Regions from separate parts of the Thalassolituus oleivorans MIL-1 genome, predicted to be linked through region 2. Evidence: riboswitches for the same ligand, from Rfam matches in the RefSeq annotation. Region 2 holds a riboswitch; the other holds the start of a gene.
The links. A riboswitch is a leader RNA that binds a small molecule or an ion and turns the genes downstream of it on or off. The one in region 2 is predicted to bind thiamine pyrophosphate.
Positions count from the first base shown of each region.

Region 1: it holds a riboswitch for thiamine pyrophosphate, as region 2 does, so the genes downstream of both, thiC (phosphomethylpyrimidine synthase ThiC) here and TOL_RS00450 (TonB-dependent receptor) in region 2, are expected to answer to the same signal.

Region 1 is NC_020888.1:2,214,331-2,229,740, forward strand. Features, by position in the region: gene TOL_RS10085 (bifunctional hydroxymethylpyrimidine kinase/phosphomethylpyrimidine kinase) at 1-1,309, opposite strand, end outside; gene TOL_RS10090 (thiazole synthase) at 1,306-2,121, opposite strand; gene thiS (sulfur carrier protein ThiS) at 2,114-2,374, opposite strand; gene TOL_RS10100 (FAD-dependent oxidoreductase) at 2,359-3,537, opposite strand; gene thiC (phosphomethylpyrimidine synthase ThiC) at 3,534-5,432, opposite strand; TPP riboswitch at 5,559-5,677, opposite strand; gene TOL_RS10110 (PaaI family thioesterase) at 5,753-6,202, opposite strand; gene TOL_RS10115 (PaaI family thioesterase) at 6,199-6,714, opposite strand; gene TOL_RS10120 (acyl-CoA thioesterase) at 6,997-7,812, shown strand; gene TOL_RS19170 (response regulator) at 7,958-8,332, shown strand; gene TOL_RS10130 (hypothetical protein) at 8,334-8,948, shown strand; gene TOL_RS10135 (sensor domain-containing diguanylate cyclase) at 8,952-9,920, shown strand; gene TOL_RS10140 (AraC family transcriptional regulator) at 9,997-11,010, shown strand; gene TOL_RS10145 (hybrid sensor histidine kinase/response regulator) at 11,122-13,806, shown strand; gene TOL_RS10150 (prephenate dehydratase) at 13,817-14,665, opposite strand; gene TOL_RS10155 (hypothetical protein) at 14,860-15,410, shown strand, end outside.
Region 2 is NC_020888.1:97,340-112,749, forward strand. Features, by position in the region: gene TOL_RS00435 (choline/ethanolamine kinase family protein) at 1-493, opposite strand, end outside; gene pnuC (nicotinamide riboside transporter PnuC) at 493-1,134, opposite strand; gene TOL_RS00445 (hypothetical protein) at 1,305-1,574, opposite strand; gene TOL_RS00450 (TonB-dependent receptor) at 1,641-3,728, opposite strand; TPP riboswitch at 3,835-3,946, opposite strand; gene htpX (protease HtpX) at 4,101-4,988, shown strand; gene TOL_RS00460 (CHASE domain-containing protein) at 5,146-7,926, shown strand; gene TOL_RS00465 (fatty acid desaturase family protein) at 8,242-9,360, shown strand; gene TOL_RS00470 (LPP20 family lipoprotein) at 9,420-10,484, opposite strand; gene TOL_RS00475 (penicillin-binding protein activator LpoB) at 10,488-11,090, opposite strand; gene TOL_RS00480 (COG3014 family protein) at 11,095-12,897, opposite strand; gene TOL_RS00485 (alpha/beta hydrolase) at 13,013-13,801, shown strand; gene TOL_RS00490 (YheV family putative zinc ribbon protein) at 13,861-14,124, opposite strand; gene prlC (oligopeptidase A) at 14,124-15,410, opposite strand, start outside.

The sequences.
Region 1 (15,410 bases), 1.8 Mb from region 2:
CCAATGGCAGATATCGTAAGGTTTTTGACAGCGGCTTATACACAGGCCCAAAAGCAATATAGCTGGGCTGATAACCTCGGGCGTGAGCAATTTCCCATTCAGTGTGAGTACTAATGCCAGTAATCAAGCCTGCATTACGAATAGCCTGCCAGTCCGCGGTAACGCAGTCCTCTTGTCCCAAATGCACACCGTCTGCACCCAATTCAATGGCGAGCTGCCAGTAATCATTGATAATGAAGCGCGTATTAGCATCACGGCATAACTGCATAGCCGTGCGCGTTTGCGCAGTAAAATCGGCGGTTGGATCTTTTACCCGCCATTGAAGGGTATCCACACCTAACGCCAACAATTGCTCTAGATGCGCTAATTCACTGGTCAACGCATACAGGCCCAAACTACCGACTTTTGGTGATGATTTAACAGCATTAGCCATTAATGAAGATAACGGTATAACTTCAGGCCAAGCATCTATGCTGGGTAATTGATTAATGGCAAAACAATTGTGATAGCCGCTCCCCCGATAAGATGCATTCTGAAACGCCGCTTGCGCATAAATTGCTGCAAATAAAATGGCATCGTAACACCGTTGTTGGTTTGCAATATTGGCGGCTAACGCGGCACTAAAATGACAACCACTGCCATGCGCCTGCCAAGCGAATCGAGTTTGTTTAATAGCGAATTGCGGGAGCACTTGGCATTCCGGCTCTTCTGAACGCAGTGTCTCCGCTTGATGACTTACGTAGGTTAATACCGCTTTATCGTTTACATCATCACCGCCGGTAATACAGACAGTTTCAACCCCAAATGCATGCAACGCCGTTATCGCATGTTGAAGTGACGCTTGTTCGTCGGCAATTAACCATCGGGCTTCGACTAAATTCGGCGTAATGACCGTGATCAATGGCAATAAATCGCGCCAAAATAAATCATCATCAGGCGTCGGCAAGCCGTCGCCCGAGGCTTGTTTTACTGGGTCCCAAATAATAGGACAAGCCACATCCGACAATCGAGCTAAAAGCCATGTTCTAAATTCTTCGCTCGGAGGTAACCAACCGAGTTTAATAGCGCTAGGCAACCCGTCGATTAAGCTCGACTGCCATTGCTGCTCCAACTGCTCTACCGGCAATGAATAATGATTTTGAACTCCGACACTATTTTGCGCAGTAATTGCCGAAATTAAGGTCACGCAGTCGACATTGAGTGCATGGGTCATGGCTAAATCAGCTTGCGCTCCCGCCCCACCCGAACTGTCAGAAGCTGCGATAGACCAAACACGAGGGCGATGTAATAGCGTATCGAGCGTACTCATAATGTATCTTCTCGCGGCGGCTGCCCGCCAAAAGGTAATCCCCATGACTGCGTCGATGGCGCCGCCGCGCTGCGCTCGACCATAAGTCCAGCCTGCCATGCTATGCGCCCACCTTCCACTGCCGCTTTAAAAGCTTGTGCCATTGCAACAGGATCGATCGCACGCGCTACCGCGGTATTTAATAGCACGCCATCAAAACCAAGCTCCATGGCCTCCATCGCTTGAGATGGCTTACCAATACCTGCATCTATAATCAAAACCGCATCCGGCAAACGCTGACGTAAGTTTTGCAATTGATAGCGATTCAACAAACCTTTTCCAGTACCGATAGGCGCTGCCCAAGGCATAACCGCAGGGCAACCGACAGCCAGTAATTCACGACATAAAATAAGATCATCAGTACAGTAAGGCAGGACATTAAAGCCATCATTAACCAGCTGCTCCGCTGCGCGCACTAATTCAAACGGATGAGGTTGCAAGGTCTGCTCATCACCAATGACTTCTAGTTTAATCCACGGAGTTGAAAATAATTCGCGAGCCATATGCGCAAGTAAAATTGCTTCTTTAGCACTATGACAACCAGCGGTATTGGGTAATAGCAGGACGTTATTATTTACTGCCCAATTTTTTAATACTTGCCAATAATCATTACTGTGTAATTCTCCAGCCGTCTGCCGTCGCAACGATAAGGTAACCACACCGGGACGAGCACCGGCAAACGCCTCTAGCATTACAGTAGGCGAAGGATACAAAGAAGAACCTAACCATAATCGGCTATTAAAAAGTTGCTCTGCAATTACTAAATTAGCCACCAGTAATGACTCCTAATACATCAATCGTATCATTCGGCTGTAATCGAATTTGCCAATAGTCATCCGCGCTTATAATACGTTGATTTACTGCTGCGATATAACGTTTCCCGTGTTCAGTTTCATTCCGTTCCGCATCCTTAGAGTCTGGCGGAATTGGATAACCCTCTTGCTCTAAAATTTGCAATAACGTGAATTTAGAAGAAACCGATTTTAACTCGCCATTGAATACTATTTTGATCAGCAGGTTCGACATACAGCAGCCTCCGCAAAATAACTATGACCGCCTAGCAATAGCGATTTAGATTGCGCTACTCCTAATTCAAAATTAAATTCGGTTTCTAAAATATTTAATAATGCCGGTGCTAATAAGTAACCGTGGCGGAATAAACCATTTATACGAACGACTTTTCCGTCTTTCTGGATCAAAGGTTTATGATCCAAACAAGCCGGACGAAGATTGCTTTCTAACGCAATTATGCGTGCCTCTGCCAATGCTGGGGCCAGACACCAAAGTGCACTGAACATTTCCATCGCCGAGCGCACACTCACGGCAGAGCGATCCTCACTCTCAATTTCAGTGGCGCCCAACTGATAAACGCCATTGCCGCGCGGCACGAGATATAAGTGATATTGAGGGTGTAGCAGACGTACCGGCCGACTGATATCAACCTCAGGACACGTCACCCATATAGTTTCGCCACGAACCCCTCGCAGACCCTCGACGTCTTTTTTCGCCCCTATACCGCGACAGTCGAAGTAGTCATCGGCAAACAAAAGCTCATCCTGACAAAACCAACTGTTATCGCTAACGTGAATCGGGTTTTCAAAAACAAATCGAGCACCGTAATGCTCGGCTGCTTCTCTCAACGCGCGCAACAAGGCACGATTATCCACCTGCGCTTCATATTGCATCCAAAAACCGGTTTGAAAGTGGTTGGCAAGATGCGGCTCCAGCGTTTCTATATCGGCTTTGTTTAAATGTCGCACAGCATCTTTGTAAATTTGTGGTTGCTGGCGTTGATGATGATCTAACTGTGCTGCAAATTGTTCACTTTCTGCGCTATCTGCTGGATGTGATACAAGCAGGCTACCGGCCTGTAAATAGCGTACCGCGATCGCCGAATCTTGACTCAGCAACTCTAACAATTCAGGCCATAAATTAAGCGACTGACAACCCAAATTGAATACCTGAGAATCGCACAAAGGACGCTCACTAAAGGGGGCAATCATTGCCGCTGCAGTGTGTGCTGCACTGGTTGGCTGGGCTTCACTCGCGCTATCAAATACCCTAACCTGCGCCCCCATCCGAGCGCAGCGCCAAGCAATTAAACGCCCCATTAATCCGGCACCAGCAATAATCACTTTGCGCCCTTGCATCGACTTTCGGCAACTGGAGTCTGCAGATAAAGACATCATAACAACACCTCATCTTGGCCCGGGGTTGATAGGTAAATCTCTCCACCTTGCTGACGGAATTCCTCAGCCTTTTTCTTTAACGCTTCTTCATTATCTTCTGCTGTGGCGCGCACTTCCTGAGATATTTTCATCGAACAAAACTTAGGCCCGCACATAGAACAAAAATGCGCTGCTTTATGACCTTCTTTCGGTAACGTCTCGTCGTGATAAGCGCGGGCCGTATCGGGATCTAAGGCTAAGTTAAATTGATCCTGCCAACGGAATTCAAACCGTGCTTTCGACATGGCATTATCATGCAACTGTGCTGCCGGATGTCCTTTTGCCAAGTCGGCGGCATGGGCTGCAATTCGATAAGTAATCAACCCTTGTTTTACGTCTTCTTTATTGGGCAATCCTAAATGTTCTTTAGGTGTGACGTAGCACAACATGGCGCAGCCATACCAACCTATTAATGCCGCGCCGATGCCAGAGGTAATGTGGTCGTAACCAGGAGCGATATCAGTGGTCAGGGGGCCTAGCGTATAAAATGGCGCTTCATGGCAATGCTTTAATTGCTCTTCCATATTTTCGCGAATTAAATTCATCGGCACGTGACCAGGGCCTTCGATAAAGGTTTGAACGTCGTGCTTCCACGCTATTTTCGTTAGTTCACCTAGCGTGCGTAACTCTGCAAATTGCGCTTCATCGTTAGCATCGGCAATGGACCCCGGGCGCAAACCATCCCCCAACGAAAAACTCACATCATAGGCCTTCATAATGGCGCAGATATCTTCGAAATGGGTATAAAGAAAAGATTCTTGATGATGAGCTAAACACCACTTTGCCATAATAGAACCGCCGCGACTTACGATCCCAGTTAAACGTTTCGCTGTCATAGGGATAAAAGCAAGGCGTACTCCCGCATGAATGGTAAAATAATCCACCCCCTGTTCTGCTTGCTCGATTAATGTGTCGCGATATATTTCCCACGTTAAATCTTCGGCAATACCACCCACTTTTTCTAAAGCTTGATACAGAGGTACCGTACCAACAGGCACTGGGGAATTGCGAATAATCCACTCACGAGTCTCATGAATATTATCGCCAGTCGATAAATCCATTAACGTATCCGCGCCCCAGCGAGTTGCCCAAATCATTTTGTCGACTTCTTCAGGAATAGACGATGTGACTGCTGAATTACCGATATTAGCGTTCACTTTAACGCGGAAATTACGACCTATAATCATAGGTTCGCTTTCGGGATGATTAACATTACATGGCAGCACCGCGCGTCCTGCAGCAATTTCGGAGCGCACAAACTCGGGAGTGATCATGGTAGGAATGCAGGCACCAAATGATTGGCCTGAATGATGTTCAGATTTGGCCTGTTCCAAACTTTGATAACTGAGCCCGAGATTTTCACGGATCGCTACATACTCCATTTCGGGAGTAATAATGCCGCGGCGTGCGTAGTGCATCTGACTCACATTAGCGCCAGAAATTGCTCGCCGCGACAGCCTACGACGGTGCAAGCGTAATGCCTCAAGTGCGATATTTTGCTCGCGCTGACGAGCGTATTCCGACGTTGATTGTTGAAGTTCGGTAGTATCACCGCGGCTCTCAATCCAATCATTTCGCAGTGGTTGCAGCCCTGCGTAAACGTCCATTATTTGTTTTGGATCGGTGTATGGGCCAGAGGTATCATAAACACGTAGCTTGGCATTGAACTCGACTCGTCCATTCGCATGAATTGTCGGGCTTAATTCAATTTCACGCATACCAACCTTCACATTATGTGAGCGGCCGTCGCCTTCCACATATATTTTATGAGATCCCGGAAAGGATTGATTGGATAGCGGCGCATCTCGCAAGTGTGCAGATGTATCTAATGAGTATTCGGATTGTAGTTTAGCCATGCTCGATTCCTTGATTAAAGGATCAGGCGCAGCAGCGACGAAGAAAGAAGGGACTCGCCGTAATAATGCCAAGAACTGACAACAGCGAGTGCACACAAAAGGCTATTTGAAAAATAACCAAGCGATTTTGTGCTGACTTCTGTTCCCTACGCTGGCACTAACCAGATCAGGTTCAACGGGACCCGCAATTGCGATCTCAGCCTGTGTGGTTTAAAAAAACCGATCAGGCACCCCGACAGAGTTGAGCTTGGAGTGTACGACGACCTTGGAAGTTGAACAAGCCCCTAATTTAGGAGCACGAAACACTCATCGATAATCCGTTACACCAACAGAAAATGCGCACGCGCCGTGGCAATAGGCTGATCAATATCGTTTTGCCAAGCAGTAATCGCGACGTTTGCCACGCGGTTACCTTGACGCCAAACTTGACACTCAGCGTAGGTATCCTGATGTCGGCCCGCCCGTAAATAATCGAGTGAAAAATCAATAATTTTCGGCATGGCCAAACTGTCCATCGTCATCAATAAATGCAATGACGCCGACATTTCCATAAAGCCACCAATAACGCCACCATGTATCGCGGGTAAAATTGGGTTACCGATATTATTCGGGTTTTTGGGTAAATAAAATCGCGGCGCGCTCAAGCCATCTGTGCGCTGGCTTTGATCAACCGGCTGTAAACCAATCAACTGAGCATAAGGGATGGACTCTATCAGGGCGCGATAATCTTTATTATTACGCGCCGCGGTTAATACTTGTTCAAATGTCATTTTGCATCCCCCGATTTCGCTGTCCCCATCGCTTGGCCTATACGCATAAAGGCGGCGGCACAGGTTGCTACTAAATCACCTGTTAAGCCTTCAGATTCTGCATTCGCAACAGCCTCCGCGTAAGTTTTCCCTTGAATGACATCGCAACGAGTGAATACAACGCTGCTCGAAATCCGGGTCACCTTTGCCACGGCGAATAAATCCAAACCTGCTGTCGCGGCTTTCATATAATCAACCCGTAAATCCAGTGTCGGACACAACTCATGTCCAGGCAAAAAGGTAAATACGCCAGTACCACAAGCGGTGTCCATTAAGGTCGTCAAACTGCCCCCATGCACCGTACCCGTTAATGGATTACCAACGATACTTGGGCTGTAAGGCAAGCGCATCACCAAGATTTGATCATCAACAAACTCAATGGTCATTCCTAGTAATTTACAATGGGGTAACACGGGTAAGAAGCGCGCGGCTTTCTCCGTATTGGCGATATGTTTTTCCTGCATATTACTCATAATTACTCCGACAATGCGGGCTAGCACCAATAAGCGTTATTGCACCAGACTAGCAGTTCTCCGTTAGAAGAATCGTGGTGGCGCAAATGGTGAGCTTTCGATATGGGTCGTTATACCCGAATTTCCTTTAATCACAATGAACAAAACGCACACGATGACTAACATAAATGCTCAGAACAATCTTTTCCATCTGAGCAATGTAGTCACTACTAGCCTTATGCTCATTTTTATTGCTTCAATACGGGTTATTGAAAACCAGACCCAGTGAATGAGTAAGACACTATGCAAAAATTTGATCATTACTATCAGGCCGCAGAAACTCAGGCAGATATCACATTAGATGGGTCGTGGGGACAAGGTAAAACCACGTTTGGTGGAATGTCTGCAGCACTGGCTTTAGCCGCTATCGAAGCTGCAATAGATTCCGATAGTGACAAGCCGTTACGCTCTGTCAGCGTTAGTTTTTGTGGTCCCTTACAAACGGAAGTGCCTTTCAATATCGCAACACAATCTTTACGCCAAGGCCGTTCGGTGAGCCATTGGCAAGCCCAAGTACACCAAAATGACGAATGCTGCACCGTCATCAATGCCTGTTATGGCAGTACGCGGAACTCGGACATCGTTGTCAGTCCAGCCAACCAAAATTGCGGCGAGGCTGGTTCGGGGCAAAAGCTACCTTACATTGCCGGAATGACACCCGAATTCGTTAAGCACATTGACTTTACCTATGTTAGCGGTGGTATCCCATTTACCAACAGTCCACACGACCATGTTCATGGTTGGATGCGGTTTAGCGATTGCGATACCCAAATTACCGATGCACATTTACTCGCGCTGATTGATGCTTGGCCGCCGACAACCTTGCAAAAGCTAAAGCGTGTTGCACCTTGTGCCAGCGTTACTTGGAACGTTGAAATGATCACACCATTAGCCGATTTAGCCAAACCCATAGAAGGCAAAGACTGGTTGTATTACGAAGCTGACATACGTGAGGCCCACGGCGGCTACGCACATACAGAAGCGCGTATTTTCTCAGCAGATGGCGCCCTGCTCGCCCTAAGTCGTCAGCTCGTTGTGGTCTATGACCGCCGTGACTAGCAAATTGACGTATTCTTCCATAGGCTTGCGCCAAACTTACGATTCATAGTCGTTACAGACTGCAAAAAGTTACCGTAATAAAGTTGCCCATATGGTTAGGGGCAACTATTACTTACTCATGCTTTTGCAACTTTGAATCCAATCTATGACGATCAACATACTTATTTGTGACGACTCCAGCTTTGCTCGTAAACAAATGGCGCGAGCGATTCCGAGCGGTTGGGACGTAGAAGTCCACTTCGCCTGCGACGGCGTTGAAGGTGTAGAAGCCATCAGCAAAGGGCTCGGTGAAGTGGTATTTCTTGATCTGACGATGCCAAATCTCGATGGATATGGAGTGCTCGAAACCATCCGACAACGCGATTTACCGGCAATGGTTATCGTCGTATCTGGCGATATTCAACCTGATGCACAAGAGCGAGTTCGCAAACTCGGTGCTATGGCCTTTATCAAGAAACCCATAGATGCCGACAAGGCCCGCCAAGTGCTGGTTGAGTACGGCATTATGACTGAGGCTTGATATGAGTGCTGCGCACGAAATACTCAACGAAGATCAACGCGACTGTTATCAAGAATTGACCAACGTTGCTATGGGGCAAGCTGCCGATCGCCTAGCACGACTGCTAGACGCCTATGTCGTGCTGCCCATTCCAAGGGTCAATATTATTGAATGCAGCGACCTGCATATGGCAATTCAAGATGCCGAAACCGATTCCGCTGTCTCAGCCGTATGCCAAGGGTTTATTGGTTCCGGTATTGCTGGTGAAGCATTACTACTCTTCAACGACACCAGTTTTGCCGACCTCGCCAAACTTATGAGTTACACCGGTCCACTTAACCGCCAAGCCGAGTTGGAACTCCTGATGGATGTGAGTTCAATTTTGATTGGTGCCTGTACTCATGGTATCGGCGAACAACTAGAAATTCACTTTACCCAAGGGCATCCCGTCGTTTTAGGGCAGCACTGTAAAGTCGATGACATATTAAAAAGTGGCAATCAACAATGGCAGCGTACGCTGGCAATCGAAATCCACTACACCATCGAACATGTGAACATTGAATGCGACCTGCTACTGCTGTTTACCGAAGATTCTGTAGCACGCCTCAATCAAAAAATTGATTTCTTATTGGACTAATGCATGAGCGAAACCCATATTGAAATCGGCGATATCCATTGGCTGATGGATATACTACAAAATATTGATGTTGGGCTAGTCGTGTTAGATCGCGACTACAACATCCATGTGTGGAATGGCTTTATGGAAAGTCATAGCGCCATCAGTCCGCAGAAGGCCAAAGGACAAAATCTCTTTAAATTATTTGAAGAAATTCCTGAAGCGTGGTTTCGGCAAAAATCCGAACCGGTATTTCAACTAAAAACTCGCACCTTCACCATTTGGGAGCAGCGCCCCTACTTATTTCGCTTTAAAAACTCGCGGCCGATCACCGGCCGTACGGCGTTTATGTTCCAAAACACGAGTATTATTCCACTAGAATCTCTCGACCGGCAGGTAAATCATATTTGCGTCATTATTTATGACGTAACTGATATTGCTGTCAGTCGTGCCGACGTGAAAAATGCGAATAAGACACTGACCGAAATTCAAAGCAAAGACCCGTTAACGGGTTTATGGAATCGCGCTGGTTGGGAACCTCAGTTAATACAGCAATTTAACGAATGCCAAGCAGCCGGAAATGAATGCAGCTTAGTCACCTTCGACTTAGATAATTTTCGTGCCTATAACGGTCACTTCGGCCACCAGCAAGGTGATCAAGTGCTTAGTAATATTGGGAAATTACTCGAAAAAGCCGTTGGTCTACGTTTATCAGCTCGCCTCGGTGGTGAGGTTTTCGGGCTGCTGCTTCCCGGCCAAAACGGTGAGCAAGCAACGGCGACGGCGGAGAAACTCCGCCGCGCAGTGTTATTATTAAATTCCGGAAATGACACCCCAAATATCCCCAAGATAACCGCTAGTTTTGGCGTAGCTTCATTAGCAAAAGACACTCATAGTGCTCATGAATGGTTACAAAGCGCAGATAAGGCGCTTTACCATGCAAAGGAAAGTGGCCGCAATCAAACAACCCTCTATCAGCACCGGCCCAGCTAATTTGGCCACAAAGGCCATTGTGACTTCTATCAACAGGCGTTAACGTGGCGCACTTAATTAATCACCATTGTGCGTTATGTCTGCCCAAGTAATTTCTCGCTTATTTATTGACCCGCCGCTTCGCGGAGCGACTCATTTTGGTTTTGACCGCAAAGAAATATTGGGGTTAGCCGGACTAAGCACCGATGCCCTCGACAACTGCAAAGCTGGGTTAGACGCCCAAAGCTATAGCCAGTTAATGATAGCGATCTGGAAACATTGTAACGACGAGTGCATGGGCTTTGCCCCGACTCCTGTTCGCTTTGGTACATTTGCGATGATGGCTAAGGCCGTCATTTCCTGTACATCGCTTGATCATGCCCTACATAGAGCACAGCGTTTTTACAGCTTAGTTGCTGGCGCGCCCGGTATACGCATAGAAAAGAGTGAGCACCTTGCTCGAATCGTCATTGAACACAATCCTTCATTCGATCCGGATCGTTTTCTCAGTGAATCCCTACTCGCGGTCTGGCATCGCTTTAGTAGCTGGCTTGTAGGTCAAGGTATTCCATTGCTATCGGTTAGTTGTGCATACCCTAAACCTCAACATGCAGCCTTGTATCAAACGGTTTTTGCCACGCCAATTAACTTTGATGCGGATGCAACGGCATTAATCGTACCTGCGCGTGTTTTAGATTTAGCCATTATTCAAACGCCAGCGAGTTTACGCGCTTTTTTGCAGCACTCACCTGCGGATTTTTTAGCACGGCCAAACCCGCATCAAAGCATGACTGGGCGGGTACGTAAGCTGTTGCAACAATCACAGCCAAATAACTTACCTAGCCTTAATCAAGCCGCGGATACTCTCGGTACATCGGCAGCCACCCTAAGACGCCGCCTTGCTGCAGAGCAAATATCCTATCAACAATTGAAAGATGCCTTTCGCCAACAAGAGGCTTCGCGCTTGCTTGCCCAGAGTGATACCTGCATTCGCGACATTGCAGATTACCTTGGTTTCACTGAAAGCAGTGCATTTCAACGGGCATATCGTAAATGGACGGGGGTAACTCCTGGTAGTTACCGCGCAAATCAGAGAAAGGCTTCGCAATAACCATCACTTAGTTCCATCAAAGTCAGGTAGATTACACTTGCCCAAACGATGACAGCGGTAGAATCAGGCTATAAACTGATTAAACTATCAATTTTGCCGAGATAAGTTCGAATGCAACTTGTGCTGTTTGTTTTATTATTACTGGTTACAACAGCACCGACGCAGGCTCTTACACTAGAACCAAGTATTTCTGGCAATTTACTCGGACGCCAACTCGACGCTTGGGAAGAAGTCACACCATTAACTAATCCGCAAGATATCCAGCAGCAAGTTTTCGACTGGCAGCCGCAAACGGCACAAATCCCCAACCCTGGCATCACACGTCATCCTATCTGGTATCGTCTGCAAGTCGATGTTCCAACGCCTTATGATCAATGGTCGGCGTTAATTGGGTATGCACTGATCGACAAACTGGATGTATTCGTATTCCAGCAAGACACTCTCATAGGGCAATACGAACTGGGCGATCACCTGCCTTATGAACAACGCTTAGTTAATGATCTTGAGTTTCAAGTGCCTTTAGATTTCTCAAGCACAGGTAATTACACCTTGTATTTTCGAATTGAGAACTCTGGTATGTTGCAATTTCCGCTCAGCTTATGGACACAAGCTGAATTAAAAAATCACTCGCAAAATCGTGACATCGTTCTCGGCATTTATATTGGTTTCTTAGTTGCCATCGGTATCTATAACTTTGCACTCTACATTGCCATTCGACGTCGTTACATACTGTATTTTGTTTCTTTTTTATCCAGCTACACGATTTTCTTTATCGCCTTATTCGGTATGGGATACCGCTATATCTGGCCAGATTTCCCTTGGTTTGAAGAACGAGCAACCATCTTCATGTCGTCATTCTGTCTACTCTTTGCATCATTATTTTCTTCGGAATTTCTAGACGCAAAGCCGCGTTTTCCCAAGGTGGTAAAGGCGATGAAGAATTTGGCCATCGCATTATCAATAGTTGCAATTATAGCCACACAAATACCTGATTACCCCGACGCAATTTCAGTGATGATGACTCTGGCACTAATCATTCCTATTCTGTTAATCATAGTCACTACGATGGCGGGACTATCTCAACGCGGTTCAGGAAGACTATATATTATCGGCCTGTATTTAATGGCTTTGGCGATTATTCTGCACGACCTAAGTCGTCAAGGAATTATTCCTATGTCACTGCCATTGCAATATGTATCTCATATTGGTGCTGCTGGGCTAATTCTGGTGCATAGTCTTGCCATTGTTTGGCGTTTAGGTGAACAACGTTTGGCCTTAATTAAAAGCCAGCGCGCCATGTTAAAAGCGCAAGAAGAATCGATAAACTCGCAAAAAAGATTGCAAGAAGCCGTAAAAAATCGCAATCAAAGTGAAGCCGACAACCGCGCAAAATCGGCATTTATGGCAATGATGAGCCACGAAATTCGCACTCCACTTAATGGAGTACTCGGTATGGTTGAATTACTCCAGCACACGCTCTTAGATCAGCAACAGCGCCAGTATATCGACACCATCGCTGATTCTGGTGAATCCTTACTCAGTATTCTCAATGATATTCTAGATCTTTCTAAAATTGAGTCGGGCAAATTACAAATAGAACACCGGCCGCTAGACCTTCACGAGCTGATCAACAACGCTTTAATGCTCTACAGTCGTCAAAGCCGCGAAAAAAAGTTATTACTGGTCGCAAACATTCATCCTCCCTTATTCCGCACTATCATCGCGGATGAATTACGACTCAAGCAGATATTGCTCAACTTTATCAGTAACGCCATTAAATTTACGCAACATGGCCATGTCTGTGTCAGTGCAGAAATTGCTAATAATGATTTAATACTAACCGTCACAGATACAGGTATCGGTATAGACAAAGAGTACATTACACGGTTATTCGATAGTTTTTCTCAAGCCGACATTTCGACTTCCCGCACCCACGGTGGAACCGGACTAGGACTGGCAATTTGTAAACGTCTAGCCGATGCCATGGGAGCTAAAATTCAAGTTAGCAGTTCCATTGGTGAGGGGGCTAGCTTTCGTCTGCAGCTACCCAATGTAATGCCTGCCGACAAAATAGATCTCCCTTCATTAAGCTATAGCCACTTTCACTTACAATTAAATAATCCAATCGAGCAGAGTACAGTCAGCGACTTTTTGTTAGCGCTAGGTATGCACGCAGAAAACCAGCACAGCACTAATAATGTGGTATTAATAACCGATTCGCCCGACAATCGCCCTCGCGGTTATTCCAGCTCACTATTGTTAGTCGACGAGCACTGGTCACGCTTCTCTTCAGACATTCAATTGCAACGTCCACTACGTACCACTGAATTATTGAATGCTCTACTACGATTGCAGCAAAAGCAGCTACTTGAGCAAGAACATTGTTCAAATGAATCCCCACCTGTGATCTGGATTGCTGAGGACAATTTTGTAAATCAAAAAGTGATCGGCGGCCTGCTAAAACACTTAGGGGTAACCTATCGAGTGTTCGACAACGGCCAGGAGTTATTTGAGACCTATAAACTCAGTCACGAAAAGCCTGATTTAATTCTGATGGATTGTGAAATGCCAATCATGGATGGCTTCGAAGCAACCGTTAATATTCGCTCAACAGAAGCCACCAATAATTGGCATCGAGCTCCCATCATTGCTTTAACCGCCCACCCTGCTCGAGACCTAGAGGATCAAGCCAAAGAAAGCGGAATGGACGGTATTATCAGCAAACCTATTCGCAAAGAAGCCCTCCACCGCCTGTGCCAGCAATGGTCACCGAACAAGAAAACGCCTCTTATTTGATCGATTTATATCAAATAAAAGCTGCTCGACTGCGATGACTATGAGCGGGATAACTGCCCAGAATTCTCAACTCGCGTGCGAAATACGCTAACTCTTCTAAGGCATTAGCAACGTTGGTTTGTTGTGGATGCCCATGAATATCCACATGAAAGTGGCTCGCGTGCATAGTGCCACCATCCATATAGCTTTCTAGCTTTATCATATTGACATTATTCGTCGCAAAACCGCCCAATGCTTTGTAAAGAGCAGCCGGAATATTCCGTACAGAAAACAATAAACTAGTGATGTACTTAGCATCTGGAATAAAGGTTTGATGCTCCTCTCGTTGGCTAAAAACGAGAAAGCGAGTGGTATTGCCGGTCACATCTTGAAAGTTCTCTTGCACTATATCCAAGCCATACAACTCGCCAGCTAATGCTGAAGCAATCGCTCCCGCCTGACGATTATTTCCCTGACTCAATACTTGTGCAGACTTAGCCGTATCGACCGCTGCAACAGCCTTAATATTCAAACTATGCAGGCGCTGGTAACACTGCGCCAAAGCTTGAGGATGCGAAGATACTTCGCGAATATCTTCTAATCGAACACCCGGTAGAGCCAATAAGCAATGATTAACAGGCTCAAAATGCTCGGCAGTAACAAACAACTGGGTCTTAGGTATCAGGCGATAGATTTCTTCCACACGCCCCGCCGTAGAATTCTCCAGTGGAATCATGGCGCGGTCGGCCAAACCTTGACTAACCATATTCATGGCAGAAAAAAAGTCTTCACAAGCAACGGCTTCCCATTCGGGAAAAACGTGGCTGCACGCTAAATGCGAATAAGCACCCTGAGTTCCCTGATAAGCAACACGTTGCATAATTTTAACACTCCTTTCGCACCAAATAAGTGCAATCATATTCATTAGTCATTGCACGCACCAATATAATGCATCAATAATCTAAACTCATTTTACCAAATGCCATGATCGCATGAAGCCGACGGGACGGCGAGTACTGGCACAGAGACTGCAAGTCCGAAGTATCAATAGGGAAACCGTCACGGACAGTCACTATGAAAACACATGAAAACCTTTGGCCTGCGGAATTAGCCCAAGACTCCGAAGATCTGGCCTTGTTGGATCAAGCCAGTGTCGTTTTGAGTAACTTTCCGAAGACTTGGTTATGCCAATGGCAAGAGGTTTGGCTGCCGCTTGCAGGATGGCTCGCTAGCAAGAAGCGATATGCAGCACTGCCGCCCATTATTGGCATTCATGGCGGGCAAGGTTCAGGAAAGTCCACTCTCAGTTTAGCCTTAGCCAAAATCTATAAAGAAGCCTTTAACTGGAACGTCGCTATCGTTTCCATTGACGATTTGTACCTAACTCACGCCGAACGCGAAGAACTTGCAGCTACTGTTCACCCATTATTAATTACTCGTGGCGTACCGGGCACGCATGATTATGAACTAGGACAAACCCTATTCGGCAAATTACGGCGCTTAAGCGCGGGCCATAAAGTAGCCATTCCAGCGTTCGATAAGGTATCCGATGATCGCTTGCCAGAAGATCAATGGCATCAAATAGAAGGTCCTATCGACATGATTCTGTTTGAGGGTTGGTGTGT
Region 2 (15,410 bases):
ATGTGAGTAACTCATGATTACTGGTATTGATTATTTGCCAGTAGCGTATTGCTTTAGCGGTAATATCTAAGGTCTTTAGATGTGAATCGACAGGCAGCTGATGTAATCGCTTTAAGTACTGCGCTAAACGGACAACCATTGCAGGTTTTAGATCAGCCTCGTTCAATGGTGTGCCTTCTACATAAGGCCTCAGCCAATAGTTCGTAGATTCGGGGTTGGAGCGAAAGACCACAGGTGGCGTTAAGCCGGCGGCGGCAACAAGTTTATGGATGCAGTATTCTTGTTCGCGATCAATGTCTAACGCTCGCGAGTTTTTTCCTTCTATACGCAAAACATAATCGCCTTCAGCAAGGCGTAAGCGGTAACAGTGGTTGGTCAGTCCTCCGATGATAGGAGCAACCTGTGCCAACGACGGTCGATAGCGACAAAATGCCCAGTCTTGCCAGTCATTTAAAATCGTTTGTAGTGCCTCGTCGCCGGTGTTTCGGATCATTAGTTTACCGTTGCTAAATTCGAGTCGTCGTTTGTTTGCTGGTTAAATTGTTTGCGCCAAATAAACCAGCCTATAGTGGCTAGCAGTAGGTACAGGGCCATTAACAATGCTGTGAGATACAATTCACGATCAATATATAACACGATAGCCGCGCCATCGATTACTAGCCAATAAAGCCAATTCTCTAGAACTTTGCGCGTCACCATCCAAGTGGTGAGTATTGCGCCCCATGTTGTGAATGAATCTAAATACGGCATGATTGCACTGGTGTTTTCACTCAATAAATAACCGCTACAGAGACTAATCGTAAGGACGGAGCCAATCGCAAGCGCATGTTGGTTCATGGTCCAGCTTTGTATCTTTAGTGATTCATTCTCTGAATGGGCACCTTTATGCCACGCAACCCATCCATAAATCGCCATGGCAAGGTAGTACACATTTAATGCGGATTCCATCAGCAGGCTAACATCAAAAAATAACCAGCTAAATATGGCGGTGCTGCCAAAGGCTGCATACCAACACCACTGGCTTTGTTTCATTGCCAGCAACAAATAGGCGACACCGAGGATAACTGCGATGGTTTCCCAATGGCTCATAGTCTGCGCGTAGTTGAGTGCGCCTGCGATGATGGTGTCGAGCATGTTGGTATCCTTTGGTCGGTTAGAATTCAACGTCGCATAAATACTAAGCTGAATCGGCTAGTTGATGCTCAGCGGGCATCTGCGCCATGGATGGCGCAGCTGAGCATACAGGGATGTACTTGCTGCGTTCCGTGGAGTATCAACTGGCCGGTGTCAGCTAAAAGTAAAAGCTATCCGTGCGGATTCAGCGCTGGATCTAAATTCACCCCAATAAACTTGCAGACAAAAATCGCTTTGCCGAACGTTTCCCAGCTTAATTTCATTTCATCGCGCAAGGTGTTCATCACTAAGTCGTGATCACCGAACACTTGTGTGCTCATAGTATTGGTAACCACGGTTAAACCGTCGATGGCGTTGAGGCGTTCGATAAAGGTTTTGATCGCAGGGATATAATCATCTGCGAGTGGGTATTTACTAATTTCTACCGATATTTCCATCATGTGCTCCTCAATCTTTGCTAAATGTTGGGCATCGCTGCGCTTAGCCCAACTTATGGTTCGCCATTTTTAGAAACGATACGTACCTTCAATGCCGACTAAGCGCGGTTCGCCGTATTGCACGTAGCGATCATTGGCATAACCATTACGCGGATCATTACCAAAACCACCAAAGCCGCGAACTTCGTAATCGCGATTGGTTAGGTTGCGGCCATAAAGGGCGACAGCGTAATTGTTGCTGTCGTAGGCAAGGCGTGCATGCCATAAAACGTAGGCTTTTGATTTCTCGTCATGACTATCCGAGAAGTAAAAAGTGTCTTTTGCTTCGCTCTCAATTCGTAGACTTAAGCCATTTAACAGTTGGGTCGTTAACGAAGTTGCTAGGCTATTTTCTGGTGCATGTGCTTGAGCACGACCATCTTTATTAACTTCGCCATCATCGGTTTGATAGTGGTAGTCAATAAACTCTGTTTTTAAGTAGCCATAGCTGACAGCCCAATTTAATGAGGGAGTGATATTCCAATCGCTTTCGAGTTCGACCCCATAGTTGCGTCCTTCGGCGGCGTTGGCTAAATAATCTTGAAAGGTCAGACTATTGTCATCGTTTTGAATGGCATAAGAGCTTTTAACTTGTTGGTTTTTACGTTGAATATAAAAAGCCGCAATTCGAGTCGTTAACTCGTCATCTAGTAAGCTCGATTTTAAGCCCACTTCCGCTGTGTTGTTGAATTCTGTATCAAATTCTCGATTGTCTTCTGAGATATCGGGGTCAGTATTGATACCGCCGGCTTTGTAACCGCGAGCCAATGAACCGTAGAGCATTTGGCTTGGGCTTAACAAAGTTTCAATAGTGATCTTGCCACCAATTAAACCTTCGGCGGTATTGCCGTTAATACCATTGTTGTCTTGGTAATCGTTCTCCCAATGTTCAAACCGTAGGCCGCTAATAATGCGCGTGCTTACGGATACGTCTGAACTTAACTCGCCATAAAACGCGACCGCTTGGCTTTCCAGCGAACTGGTAAATGGAGCACTTAAATAGGTGTAATTGCGCTTTAGATCTTCATTGCGTTGCATGACATAGATGCCAGCCACCCAATCGCTGCTGTTATTAATAACACGCCCTGTTGGACCAGACAGCAGACGAATATCAGCCGAGGTGCGTTGATAGTTGCGCAGGTACTGGTCGAATGAGCTGTACTCAGAATCAGGAGCAATACCGACGTAAGCCCAGTCTTCGTCGTAACTGTATTCGCTATCGTTCCAACTGCCAGTTAATTCCGCTTGCAGTTGCACGTCATTGTTTAGACGTGAGTCTACGGTTAGCGCGACCGCTTGAGTATCTTGGCTATCACGTCCGGGTTGGTCAGATAAAGTGTTGCGATTTTTATCTAAGCTAAATGCATCGTAGCCATTGTCGATATCAGCATAGAGGTAGGTTAAACCGAGATCGGTATCGTTGTTGAGTTGATAGGCCAATTTACCGCGGGCGATGATTTCATCGAGTTTATTAGTGTCGTCTCGGTTGAGATAGGTATTGTCGAGGTAGCCGTCGGACTGGAAGCCTTGCACAGCCAGTCGGCCTTGCAGGTTATCGGCTAAGCCGCCAGATACCGCACCGCCCAAACCATAACTGTCGTAGTTCCCGGCGCGTGCCTTGATATAGCCTTCTGATTCTTTGCTTGGGTCGTTGCTACGAATATTAATCATGCCAGCGAGGGCGTTAGCACCAAAGCGCGTACCTTGGGGGCCGCGCAGCACTTCCACTTGTTGTACGTCAAACAGAGTAGCGGCAGCACCTAGGCCGGTCATATCGATACCGTCGATCATTAAACCCACAGATGGATTGACTGGATCAACGAATTGACTGCGCTCCCCAATACCGCGAATTTGAAAATAGCGGCCACGGGATGCGCCCGAAGAGAAGTTTACGTTTGGTGCAAAGCTTAATACTTGTTCTAGATGCTCGGCAGAGCGTGCTTCTATTTGCTGGCTGCCGACAACGGTCACGGCTTCTGGAATTTGTTGTACATCGGTTTGGCGGAAATCGGCTTCCACCACGACGGTGTCTAATTGAATATCGTCTGCATAAGTACTCGTTGTGCCAGCAATGGCTAGTATGAGTAGTGATAACTGTGCGTTCTGGCGGGTATTCATTGGGTCTTTCCTTTTAATAAAACAAGGGAGACCCGGCGTCTGCGTAGGGGCGGGCGGTGTCAGTGATTAAACTAAAGCAGCCACGCCAACAAGCGAAGTGTGAGTAAGCAAGCTTACTCCCCATTCCTACGCCGGTACTAACCGGATCAGGTTCTAGGGGTTCGCTAGTGCATCTCAGGCGTTGGAATCAGATTCCGCCACCACCCCCTGGGTTCGTGCCCGCATGATACTGGATTTAGTGCATTAAGAACACGCGCTTTCATCACGTTTTTTTACACTTTAAAAAGCTTGAATCTCGGGATAAAAACCACCATCTAAGCCATCATAGTAAAACTGATTTTTAACTAATGTCGCATGACGGGAGAAGCAACCATGTTGCGTATCGTTTTATTCTTAGCCACTAACTTAGCGGTTGTGTTTGTGGCCAGCATTACTCTCTCGCTGTTAGGTGTGGGGAGTTATCTTAATTCCAGTGGTTCCGGCATGGACTTAGGCAATCTTTTAGCCTTCTGTCTTGTGTTCGGTATGGTTGGCTCCGTTATATCTTTGCTGCTATCTAAGGTAATGGCTAAGTGGGGAATGCGTGTCCAAATCATCGATCAACCCCACAATTCCGGCGAACAGTGGCTGGTTAGTACGGTAAAAGAACTGGCGGATAAGGCCGGTATTGGCATGCCAGAGGTTGGTATTTTTGAATCATCCGCTCCCAATGCGTTTGCTACCGGTTGGAACCGCAACAACGCCTTGGTCGCCGTGTCTACTGGCTTGCTACAGCGTATGGAAAAAGAAGAAGTGAAAGCCGTGTTGGGGCATGAAATTGGTCACGTTGCTAATGGCGATATGATTACACTGGCTTTGATTCAAGGGGTGGTTAACGCCTTTGTGATGTTCTTCGCGCGGATTATCGGTAACTTTGTTGATAAAGCCGTATTTAAGAATGAGAACGGCCCAGGCATCGCCTTCTTTGTAACCACGATCATTGCCGAAATTGTCTTGGGTATACTGGCATCCACCATCGTTGCTTGGTTTAGTCGCCGTCGCGAATTTCGTGCCGATCAAGCCGGTGCTGAACTCGTTAGCCCGCAAGCTATGGCTGCAGCCTTGATGCGCTTGAAAGAAACCTATGAGCAGCCAAGCGAATTGAATGGCGAGCTGGTGGCTTTTGGTATTCGAGGTGAAGGCAAGTTTTCCGCACTGTTCTCAACTCATCCACCACTAGATGCACGTATCAATGCCCTGCGTGAGCGTTATGGTCGCTGATGTTTAGGTAATCAGGTGATACGAATAAAACCCGGCTTAGACCGGGTTTTTTCATTATTAGGTGCCAGAAAGGGGATCTAAATATGGCTTAAGTACGAGGTCGCTAGATCTTCTATGGTGTCTATACTGCAAGTATAGTCATCATCGGACCTCGTAAATGCAGAGGAATTTCCTTCATTTTATCCTCGCAGCAATCGGCTATTTCGTCGCTGGACGCATAGGGCTAGAGCTCGCTATCCCTCCTGGGTTTGCTTCTGCAGTATGGCCTGCGGCTGGTATAGCTTTAGCTTCTGTTATTGTTTTCAGGCGTTTACCAGCCTTGCTCGGCTTAGGTGTTGGCTCATTTGTTATTAACCTGGGCATATCCAGTGGCGGCTATGAAAATATAGTGCCTGGGACGATTCTTCCTGCGTTGTTAATTGCCTTCGGTGCCATGCTTCAAGCTGGAGTTGGATGCGTGTTGTTCTCGCGCTTTATAGGGCGAGTCGAGTTCTTAGATTCACCTACGCGCATTTTGCGTTTTGTGATCTTAGTCATCATGTTGGGATGCACGATTGCAAGTTCAATCGGTGCTATGAGTCTATTACTCGCGGGATTTATTCCCGTAGCCGCGATGTGGTTCACTTGGATAACTTGGTGGACTGGTGACTCTATTGGTGTGTTAATTGTTACACCACTTTTACTTGTATTAGCTGATCAGGAAAGACGGTTTAATCTAGTTCGTAAACTTCAAATCGTGGTCCCTTCTTTCACTATGCTCATCATAGTGTATGCCTTATTTTTAAAATCGATCAATTATACCGATCAAGAACACAATTTGATTATTCGCTCTCACACCGATGAGTTTTCTCAACGGCTGCAAGAGCGACTTAGAATATCGGAAAACAAATTGGTCGCATATTCGGCATTTTTTAACGCGTCTAATTCTGTGTCGCGTACTGAATTTGATCAGTTTTCTGCAGTGATTCTAGATTCAGACCAAGTTTTTTATGGATTGGGTTGGACTCCAATCATTGATCATGCCCAACGACTGGAAACGGAAATTAAATTAAAAAAAGAAGGATTTCCAGACTTCCACATTACTGAATTCTCTTCAGACGGCACATTGATTCCAGCTAAAATTAGAAATGAATATGCTCCAGTGCTTTATATTTATCCATTTCAACGCAACAAAAAGGCGTTTGGATTAGATTTATTAGCTAACTCTGCACGAAAGGAAGCATTAACAAAAGCGAAAGAACTGCGTAGAGCTGTAGCTACTGCGCCAATCATGCTAGCGCAAGAAAAAGAAAAATTAAAAGCAGTTATTTTATATTTGCCGGTATTTCTTGATGATACATCCAATCATAAATTTGCAGGATTTGTTAGTGGGATATTGCGTCTAGATGGAATGTTAGGGAGCGTCTCATCAGATGCTGATAGTCGTAACTTGTCATTTAATATATACGATGAAACTGACCTGAATAATCCCATTTCTCTATTTGAGTCTAGCGATAATTCTTTAGCAGGTTTTGAACCAGAGAATTATTACACCGAATTCGGTGAGCGAAGGTATCGCATTGAAATTTATGCAAATGAAAATTTCAATTTTGGCGGTCGTGATTGGAGTAGTTATGTTATTTTGACCGGTGGTTTTTTGTTAATTGCTTTATTTCAAATTTTTCTATTGTTAATAACCGGCTCTGTCGAACATGTACAGCGGCTGGTTGATCGACGTACTCATGATCTTAAGCTTGCGATGGACGAAGCTAATGCCGCCAATAGGGCTAAGTCTGAGTTCCTATCGAATATGAGCCATGAGTTGCGCACTCCGTTGAATGCCATTATTGGCTTCGTTAACCTTTGTTTACGTACGCCGCTAAGTCCGAAGCAACGCGACTATTTAAATAAATCTGCTCTTTCATCAACGACTCTTTTGTCACTGATTAATCAATCGTTAGATTATGCGAAAATAGAATCAGGAAAGTTGGAAATTAATAGTGAAGATTTTTCTTTGTTAGAACTTATCAATAAATTAAATGCACTATTTTCTTTGCAAGCCTCAAATAAGAATTTGGATTTTGAATTCAGTATTTCTGGAGAGATTCCGGGCTACTTGATCGGAGATGGTTTGCGCGTCGAGCAGATCTGTTTGAATTTGTTAAGCAATGCTTTTAAATTCACTGAGAAAGGTGGTGTTTATGTGCACCTTCAATACGATTGCTCTCACAGTATTTTAACGATTAGCGTGCGTGATACTGGCATTGGTATTCCAAAACATCAGCTTGAGCAAATATTCGAAGTCTTTAAACAAGCAGACACTTCGACCAGCCGGCGTTTTGGAGGAACTGGGCTGGGCCTTAGTATTAGTCGCGAGTTGGCGCTTGCGATGGGTGGCGAGATTAAAGTGAGAAGTACGGCCGGAGTAGGAAGTGAATTTTTTACGCGCCTAAAATTACCAGAGGTCAAGGGTTCTCAACTCATTACTCAATCGGATGTGTTATTGGATCATGCGGAAATGTTGGGTGATCCTTCTAGTATTGACGATGTTCTAGTGGTCAGTAATGCCAATAGTGGAAACAGTACGCCGTTAAAGAATATTCGAATTTTACTTGTGGAAGATGTTGTAATAAATCAGATTCTGGCGCAGGAAATACTCCAAGAGTTTGGTGCTATTGTCAGTGTCGCTGATAACGGTAAGGTGGCTCTGGAGATGCTCGAGCGTCACGGTGCTTTCGATGTTGTGCTGATGGACATTCAAATGCCTGTTATGGATGGCTTCGAAGCAACCGAACGTATTCGTCAAAATCCTAAATATGCTGATATGCCAATACTTGCTATGACTGCCAATGCGTTGGATATAGATGTGGATAATTGTCTCGCTATTGGCATGCAGGGGCATATATCTAAGCCGATAGACATTATGATTTTGATGAAAGAGATTCAGAAAAACATTTAAATCGGTTCTGTAAATTAGAGACGCTTGTGAAAATTTGGTACGTTAATACCAATATAATTATCATAATATAAGTGCCTTGAATTCACTAATGAATACAAATACTTGCCTGTAAGTTAATTTTTAGACCTCGCTGGTATGTCGTAACTAGTTGTTATTTATGACTTTTTTGAATTTCATTGCCATTGAAAGGCTCTCCGTTTGTTGCGTTGATCATAAGTGGTGTTAAAACCCGCTAGAAAATCGATGTTGGACAATCCCGAGCGTAAAGTAAAAACTGCTGGCCTAAAGCACTAAGTCGCTTATTAGGGAGCAGTCATGATTCGCCAAGGGTATCCGTCACCTGACACTTTGTTGTCATTCGAACGCCAGTTAAATACGATCCGTGAAAATGCTATGAGTGAAGTGGGTCAGCAGGATGCGGATTACATTCGCCGTGTTATAAGAGTTCAACGAGCGAGCGCCCTCTTAGGGCGAGTGATCATGGTGTTGGGATTTTTCTCGCCTGTGTGGTGGCTATTAGGCGTTGCCTTATTAGGCTTGGCCAAGATTCTCGATAATATGGAAATTGGCCATAACGTTATGCATGGTCAATACGATTGGATGAATGACCCACACATCAATTCGCGACGCTTTGAATGGGATATCGTCGGCGATGCTGATTCTTGGAAGCGTGTGCATAATTATGAGCATCACACTTACACCAATATTATCGGTAAAGACCGGGATTTTGGTTACGGCGTATTGCGCTTAAGTGATGACTTGCCGTGGCGCCCTAAAAATCGTTGGCAGATATTTTCTTATGCAGCACTGAGTTTGTTATTTCAGTGGGGTGTTGCTTATCATGAAGTGGCAGGTGAACGAATTTTTGTTGGTAAGCCGAAAAAAGACAGCAAATTACCGATTTCACGCAATCAATTAAAGAACGACTTTTTTCAAAAGATTCGTAAATCGACATTTAAAGACTATGTGTTCTTTCCGTTAGTTGCAGGATTGATTGCCGGAGCACCTATGATTCTGGCTGTTTTGGCCGGTAATGCTATTGCTAACCTAATTCGCAATATCTGGACATCGACTGTTATTTTTTGCGGTCACTTCACTGAGGATGTTCATACTTTCAATGAGGCTGACTGCGAAAATGAAACCAGAGGACAGTGGTACTATCGTCAAATTCTAGGCTCATCAAATTTAGAAGGACCTGTCTGGTTTCATATTTTAACCGGGCATTTGAGCTGCCAGATTGAACATCACTTATTTCCTGATGTACCTGCCTACCGCTATCGGGAGATGGCTAAGCAGGTTCGCCAAGTCTGCGCAGAGCATAATATTCCTTATAATTCTGGATCATTTCTCAGCCAATATGTGACTGTGGTGCAACGTATTTGGAAGTACTCTTTTCCAACCAAAAATACGGTTACTGAAAGTCCTGCAAACTAATAAAAAAGCCCCCTCAGGATTCAACTGCCTGAGGGGGCTTTTCGTTATTTTAAGCTGAATTAGCGTAAACGAGTGACTAGGCTCTGTGCTAACTCGTCAGCTAATAAATCAGCCACTTTTTCTGACGCTTTTTGTAGTGCCAGTTGTTTAATCCCTGATACTCCTTTTGCTTGCTTGCTAAAGGTACTGATGACCTTTCCTTGATCGTCACGCAAGATGACGCGACTGTTAGCAAATACGTATTGGTTACCCTCTTGTTCACGAGTATCTAATTGCGCACTTACTTCAAAGGTTAAGTCAGCATCGGCACTGTCGTTTAAACGTAATCCTTGTGTGGTCAGGGCTTCTATCAAGCCGCCACGCATAATTCTTGCGCCATCATCCAAAAGTACGAGATGTACTTGCAGTTCTTTTAAAGCATTTAAAATGGCATCGCGATAAGCGGCCAATCCAGCATTTAATGCGGGGCGACGGCGTTCGGGGCTAATCAGTGCGTACTGATCGGCTAATTGCGCACGCATAGCAAATTCGCTGAGCGCAGGTAGCCGCTGTTGTAGTTGCTTTAATCTGCTGCCGTTGGCTAGTGGCGTTGCCGCCATGGCATTGAGTTTTACTTCAACATCACTGATTTGTTGTTTAATGCGCGCCGCTGCTGCTACGCGATCAAGCTCTGCCAGTGCGTAGGCATACTTGTCGTCGACGTAGGTTTTTACAATCGCAACTTCATCCAACTCGGCTTTTGGAATTTGACTTTTCACCACCTGACTTAGCGTTTGCTGCACGCGACTGGATTCGCCATTTAAGCGAAATTCCGTCGTGTCGTTGGTGTTTTGGCCACTGACTGTCACCTTAAGTTGGCTAACCAAGTCGGCCCGAGCAAGCTCGCCAGCACGTTGCACCGCTTGCGTCGGATTACCGTAGATTTCCATGCTGCCGATACCATAAGCCATACCGCTACGCTGTGGTGGCTGGGTCGTCCACGCCGGTAGACTGTTGGCTTGGATATGATCTTCGGGAACAACGCTGGTGTCCGACTTATTGGTCGCGCAGCCGTTTAGCAGCAGTCCTGATACAGCTAAGGCCATGCACAATGCATGGCATTTAACAGGATGTGGAAGCGTCATGGTTTAGAGTCCGAATTTCGATTTTTCCTGAAGTTTCTGGATCTTCTTCTGGCCGTTCCACACTTCGAGGTTGGATTCCATATCGATCAGTTTCATATCGACTTGATAGAAAGTGACACGCTTTTTACCCACTTCATCGACGATGGAGTTGATGCTGCCAGACAGGGCGAAATCAGCGGCTTTTTCTTGGCCTTGCTGTTTGGCATCGGCAGAGTTTAGCTCTTGATCTTTACGTTCTTCACGTAACTCTGTGCGTTCTTCACCACCGGCCACAAAGCCTGCTTTACCAGAACGAATGACGGCGCGTTTGATGTCGTTTACAAAGGTGTCGATGGCAATATGTTCAGATGATTTATTGCTAATACGCTGAATAATCACGGTCGGACGACGGTTATTACTCATTTCAAAATCACGCGCCCACGGGAAGGCCATCATGTCGGTGATCATTTCATTGGCCACCAGTTCAGAGTCTTTGGCGTTCCAGCGATCCGACAGAGCGATCTCTTCACTGGTATCAACACGAGATACTTTAGTGGCGCAGCCACTCATAAATACTGACGCGCCGATAACGGTTGCGGCAGTAACGATTGAAAGACGTTTTAGCATGACATTATTCCTTTGATGGCAATGATCTGGTTGGTTTCTTTTCACTCACAATAGCTTTGTCATCATTTGTTGGTGCCGGTTCAGCGGCGCCGTCTGAGACAGTTCGTTGCGGTGGTTTTGCGGTGTTTGTTTCTGGCGTTGGTACAGCCGTAGAGCCGGTACTGGCGGCCATTGAGCGCACCTGCCAAAGTTCAATATCGCCCGGCTTTAAGGTGAAGCGTTTGCTGTCGCGATAATGTTGCCCGTTTTTGATGTCAGAATCGAGGCTAACTTGGTGTTCTCCGGGTTCTAAAAAAACGCGGCTAACACGAATATTGGCTGGTAGTAGTAACCAGCTACGGGTCTCGGCAGCGTCGGTTAGCTGTGCCGCTAATTTCCCTGCAAACGCTAAAAACCCCGAACTATCGCCGTTGCCGATAGATGCTGCTGTAATGGCTTTCAATGCCGAACGCGCCAGCGCTAACTGAATATCTTTGCCTGAACGTACAATTTGCTCTTGTACCGCCATTTGCTCAGGACTGGCGGCTTCTAACATGGTCCACGATGCTCCATCGCTGCTTAACCGCGTGCTACCGAGTATCTGCGGCGGCGAATAATAGGGCACGGTAATACGCATCGAGTTGCCCACTGCTTGGGTTAAGCCAATATTCTCTGCTTCGCGGTACAAGGGACCGAGCGCAACGGTTTTGGTAAATAAGCGCAGTTCGTTGTTACGTACTGCGTTTAGATAGGCAGTGACTAATTGGTATACGCTCTTGTCGGCATAGAGCAACCAAAACCAGGCCAACTGATCGGCTTCATAGCCGATAAAATAGGGCCGAATATTGAGAGATTTAAGGTTTGGATTAACCGATAACTCCAAGCTCATTTCTTTGCGTTGAGACACTAAGCCTTTATGTTCGATGACAATGAGTTGCGCTTTGCCATCGAGTGTATTCAGCTCGTTCTGGCGTACTTTTGATAAGTGTTTTTTGGCGAGCTGACGCCATTCATTATCGTAACCGCCTGCGGTGCGCATCATACGCACGGTGTCGAACCAAGCCTGTTCTTCCATGCCATCCGCTAGGCGGAATTGCTTGGCATAGCCGGTACCGTAACTCGTTGCTGCGGTTTGATAGCTAATACGTGCATCGTCGTACTCGCCATTCATTTCAAAACTCAAACCCGATAAATAGTGCGCCAACGCATCATCACGGTAGAGAAAATCGTCGTTATTTACCCAGTTACCGAGTAGCAGTTCGAATATACGCATGAGTTGATTAAAGGTTTGTTCTTTGGCATCGCTGGCTTGCTGATACGTCCCTAAACGAGTCTTGAGGTCGTTTAAACGAATAATCAGGCGTCGCGCTTCGATGCGTGCGCCCTCAATAGCATCGAGACGTTCGTTGCGAGTAAGTGCTAACTGCGCCAAACCAAAGTAGTTCAGTGCCTTGTAGTAATTGATTAATACTTTTTCGTAGTCGGCACCGCCATAAGGGCCCTGGCGCGGATTGGTCATTAGCGTATAAAACGAGTTAGAAACGCTGATGGTATCGAGGCTTTCGCTAATTTGTGCAGCGCGTTCAAGTAGGTCGTTACTGGCAGCATAGTCGCCTTGTAGATGCTTAAGCACCCCCAGCTCGAGGTGATACAAGAGACGATCATTACCGTCGGGAGTTAGGCTGCTAGTAATAATGGCTTCGGAGCCAGCATAGTCGCCTTGTTCAGCCTTCGTTAATGCGCCTTGAATACCTGCACCATAGGAAGCACAGCCTGTAATGCCTAGGCTTGTTAGCAATAGTAGTGATAGTAAGGGGGCGAACTTCACGAACGATCTCCATGTGAATACCATCGAGTGTATCGGCTGAATTCAATTTTCGCTATCTTGTGAGCTTAATGAATAGGTATTTATAGATCATTATTCACAACAAGGAGACATCCTCATGAGTGCTTCTGGAAAGCAGCCCGTCGTGTTAGTAGCTGGTACATTTTGTTATCCCGAAGCTTGGGATGCCATGAAGGCTGAGTTGGAACAGCGCGGTTTTGACGTGTATGCGCCGCCACTGCGTTATCACGACCTACCCATATTGGAAGGCTCGCGCAAAATGGCCGAGGTTAGCTTAACGGACTACGCCGATGATTTTGTCGAGTTGATTAAGACCCTAGAGAAACCACCGATTATCATCGGTTGGTCGATGGGGGGCTTGATCGCGCAGCTTGTCGCGCAACGAGTCGAACACGCGGGCCTAGTGCTGCTCTCGCCCGCGCCCGCTGCCAGTATGTTCGCAATGTATCCCAGCATGCTGAGAATCTTCCAACATCACTTTGCGCGTTGGGCGTTTTGGCGCAAGCCCTTGATCCCAGAGTGGGAAACCTTTGTTTGGGGTACGGGGCATTTAACCCCTAAGCCATTAATGGCTGAGATCTTTGATCAACTAAAAGCTGAATCTGGCCGCGCTTATTTTGAAATGTCGATGTGGTTTTTAGATAAAACCAAAGCCAGCAAAGTGTATCCCGAGCGTATTAAAGGCCCGGTACTGGTGATTGCGGGTGAATCTGATCGAATTGTTAGAACCCCCATTAGCCGCCGCACAGCAGCGCGTTACACCAATAGCGAATTTATCGGTTTAGTGAATATGGATCATATGCTTGTGGTCGGGGAAGGTTTACAGCGGGTGATGGGCAAGCTCGACCCTTGGTTGGCTGCGCATGGATTTAATGCCGCTAACTAAGATTTAGCGGTTTAACAATAGCGACTGAGTTTATTCAGTCGCTATTTGAAATTGCTTAATTACTTTTTCGGATTTAATCCCAAAATCCTAAGCGGCTGCTCACCTTCATCGAGAATCGCTTTGCCATCCGGTGTTACGCGGGTAACGATCTCTTTTGCTTGATCTTCGACCGCCTGTTCACTGGTGGTTTGGCTATAACCGCAACTCACGCATTCGCGAACTTCTTCGCCCTCGTCGTTGGTAAACATCACGGTTTTATCCATTTCTGCGCATTTGGGGCACACGGCCCCAGCAATAAAGCGGCGTTTTCTTACGGTTGTCATTACGCTGCTTCCTCACCCAAGATACCGCAATGACGCAGTAGCGGCTCCACCGATGGTGCACGGCCACGGAAGTTTTCGAACAGTTCCGCAGCATCACGGCTACCGCCTTGGCTTAAAATTTCACGCAAGAAGCGTTCGCCGGTTTCGCGGTTAAAAATGCCTTCTTCTTCAAAACTTGAAAACGCATCGGCACTTAATACTTCGGCCCATTTATACGAGTAATAACCCGCGGCATAACCACCGGCAAAGATATGGCTAAAGCTGTGTTGGAAACGGTTGAACTCGACCGTTGGTACAACAGTAACGCTCTTACGCACGTCGGTAATAATGGTTGCCGCATCCACTGGGTTAGCGGCGGTATGTTCGCGATGCAAGCGCATATCGAAAATCGAGAATTCGATTTGGCGCATGGTCATCATGGCGCTTTGGAAATTCTTTGCCGCAAGTAATTTATCCAATAATTCTTGTGGCAGTGGTTCGCCGGTTTGATAATGGCCAGAAATAAAGGCGAGGGCTTCTGGTTCGTAGCACCAGTTCTCCATAAATTGACTAGGCAGTTCAACCGCATCCCAAGCAACACCATTAATACCACTGACACCGGCAACGTCGATTTCGGTCATCATGTGATGTAACCCATGACCAAATTCGTGAAAGAGCGTGGTTAATTCATCGTGAGTTAATAGTGCGGGAGTATCGCCTACCGCAGGCGAGAAATTGCAGACCAAATAGGCAACTGGGGTTTGTATGCCATCTTGGGTAGTACGACGAATACGGCAGTCGTCCATCCATGCGCCACCACGCTTTTTCGCACGGGCGTATAAATCGAGATAAAAGGCGGCGATTTTTGCGCCGTCTTTGTGTACTTCAAAGTAACGGGCGTCGGGGTGATAGGTATCGAAGTCTTTAATCTCAACAAATTCAATACCGTATAAACGGGTTACCGTTTCAAACATGCCTTTGATGACGGTATCGACCGGTAGGTAAGGGCGGATATCTTCTTGCGAGATGCTGTAGCGTTGTTGGCGCAGCTTCTCGGAGGCGAAGGTAATATCCCAAGGTTTTAATTCCGTTAAGCCCAAAGTCTCGGCGGCATAGGCAGAGAGTTCAGCAAATTCACGTTCGGCTTGCGGTTTCGCTTTGGTGGCTAAATCATCTAAGAAATCCAACACTTCTTGCGCAGAGCCTGCCATCTTCGTGGCAACTGAATATTCAGAGTAGTTTTCGAAGCCCAGCAAGGTAGCGAGTTCGTAACGTAAATCGAGAATTTCGTTCATTACCGCGCTGTT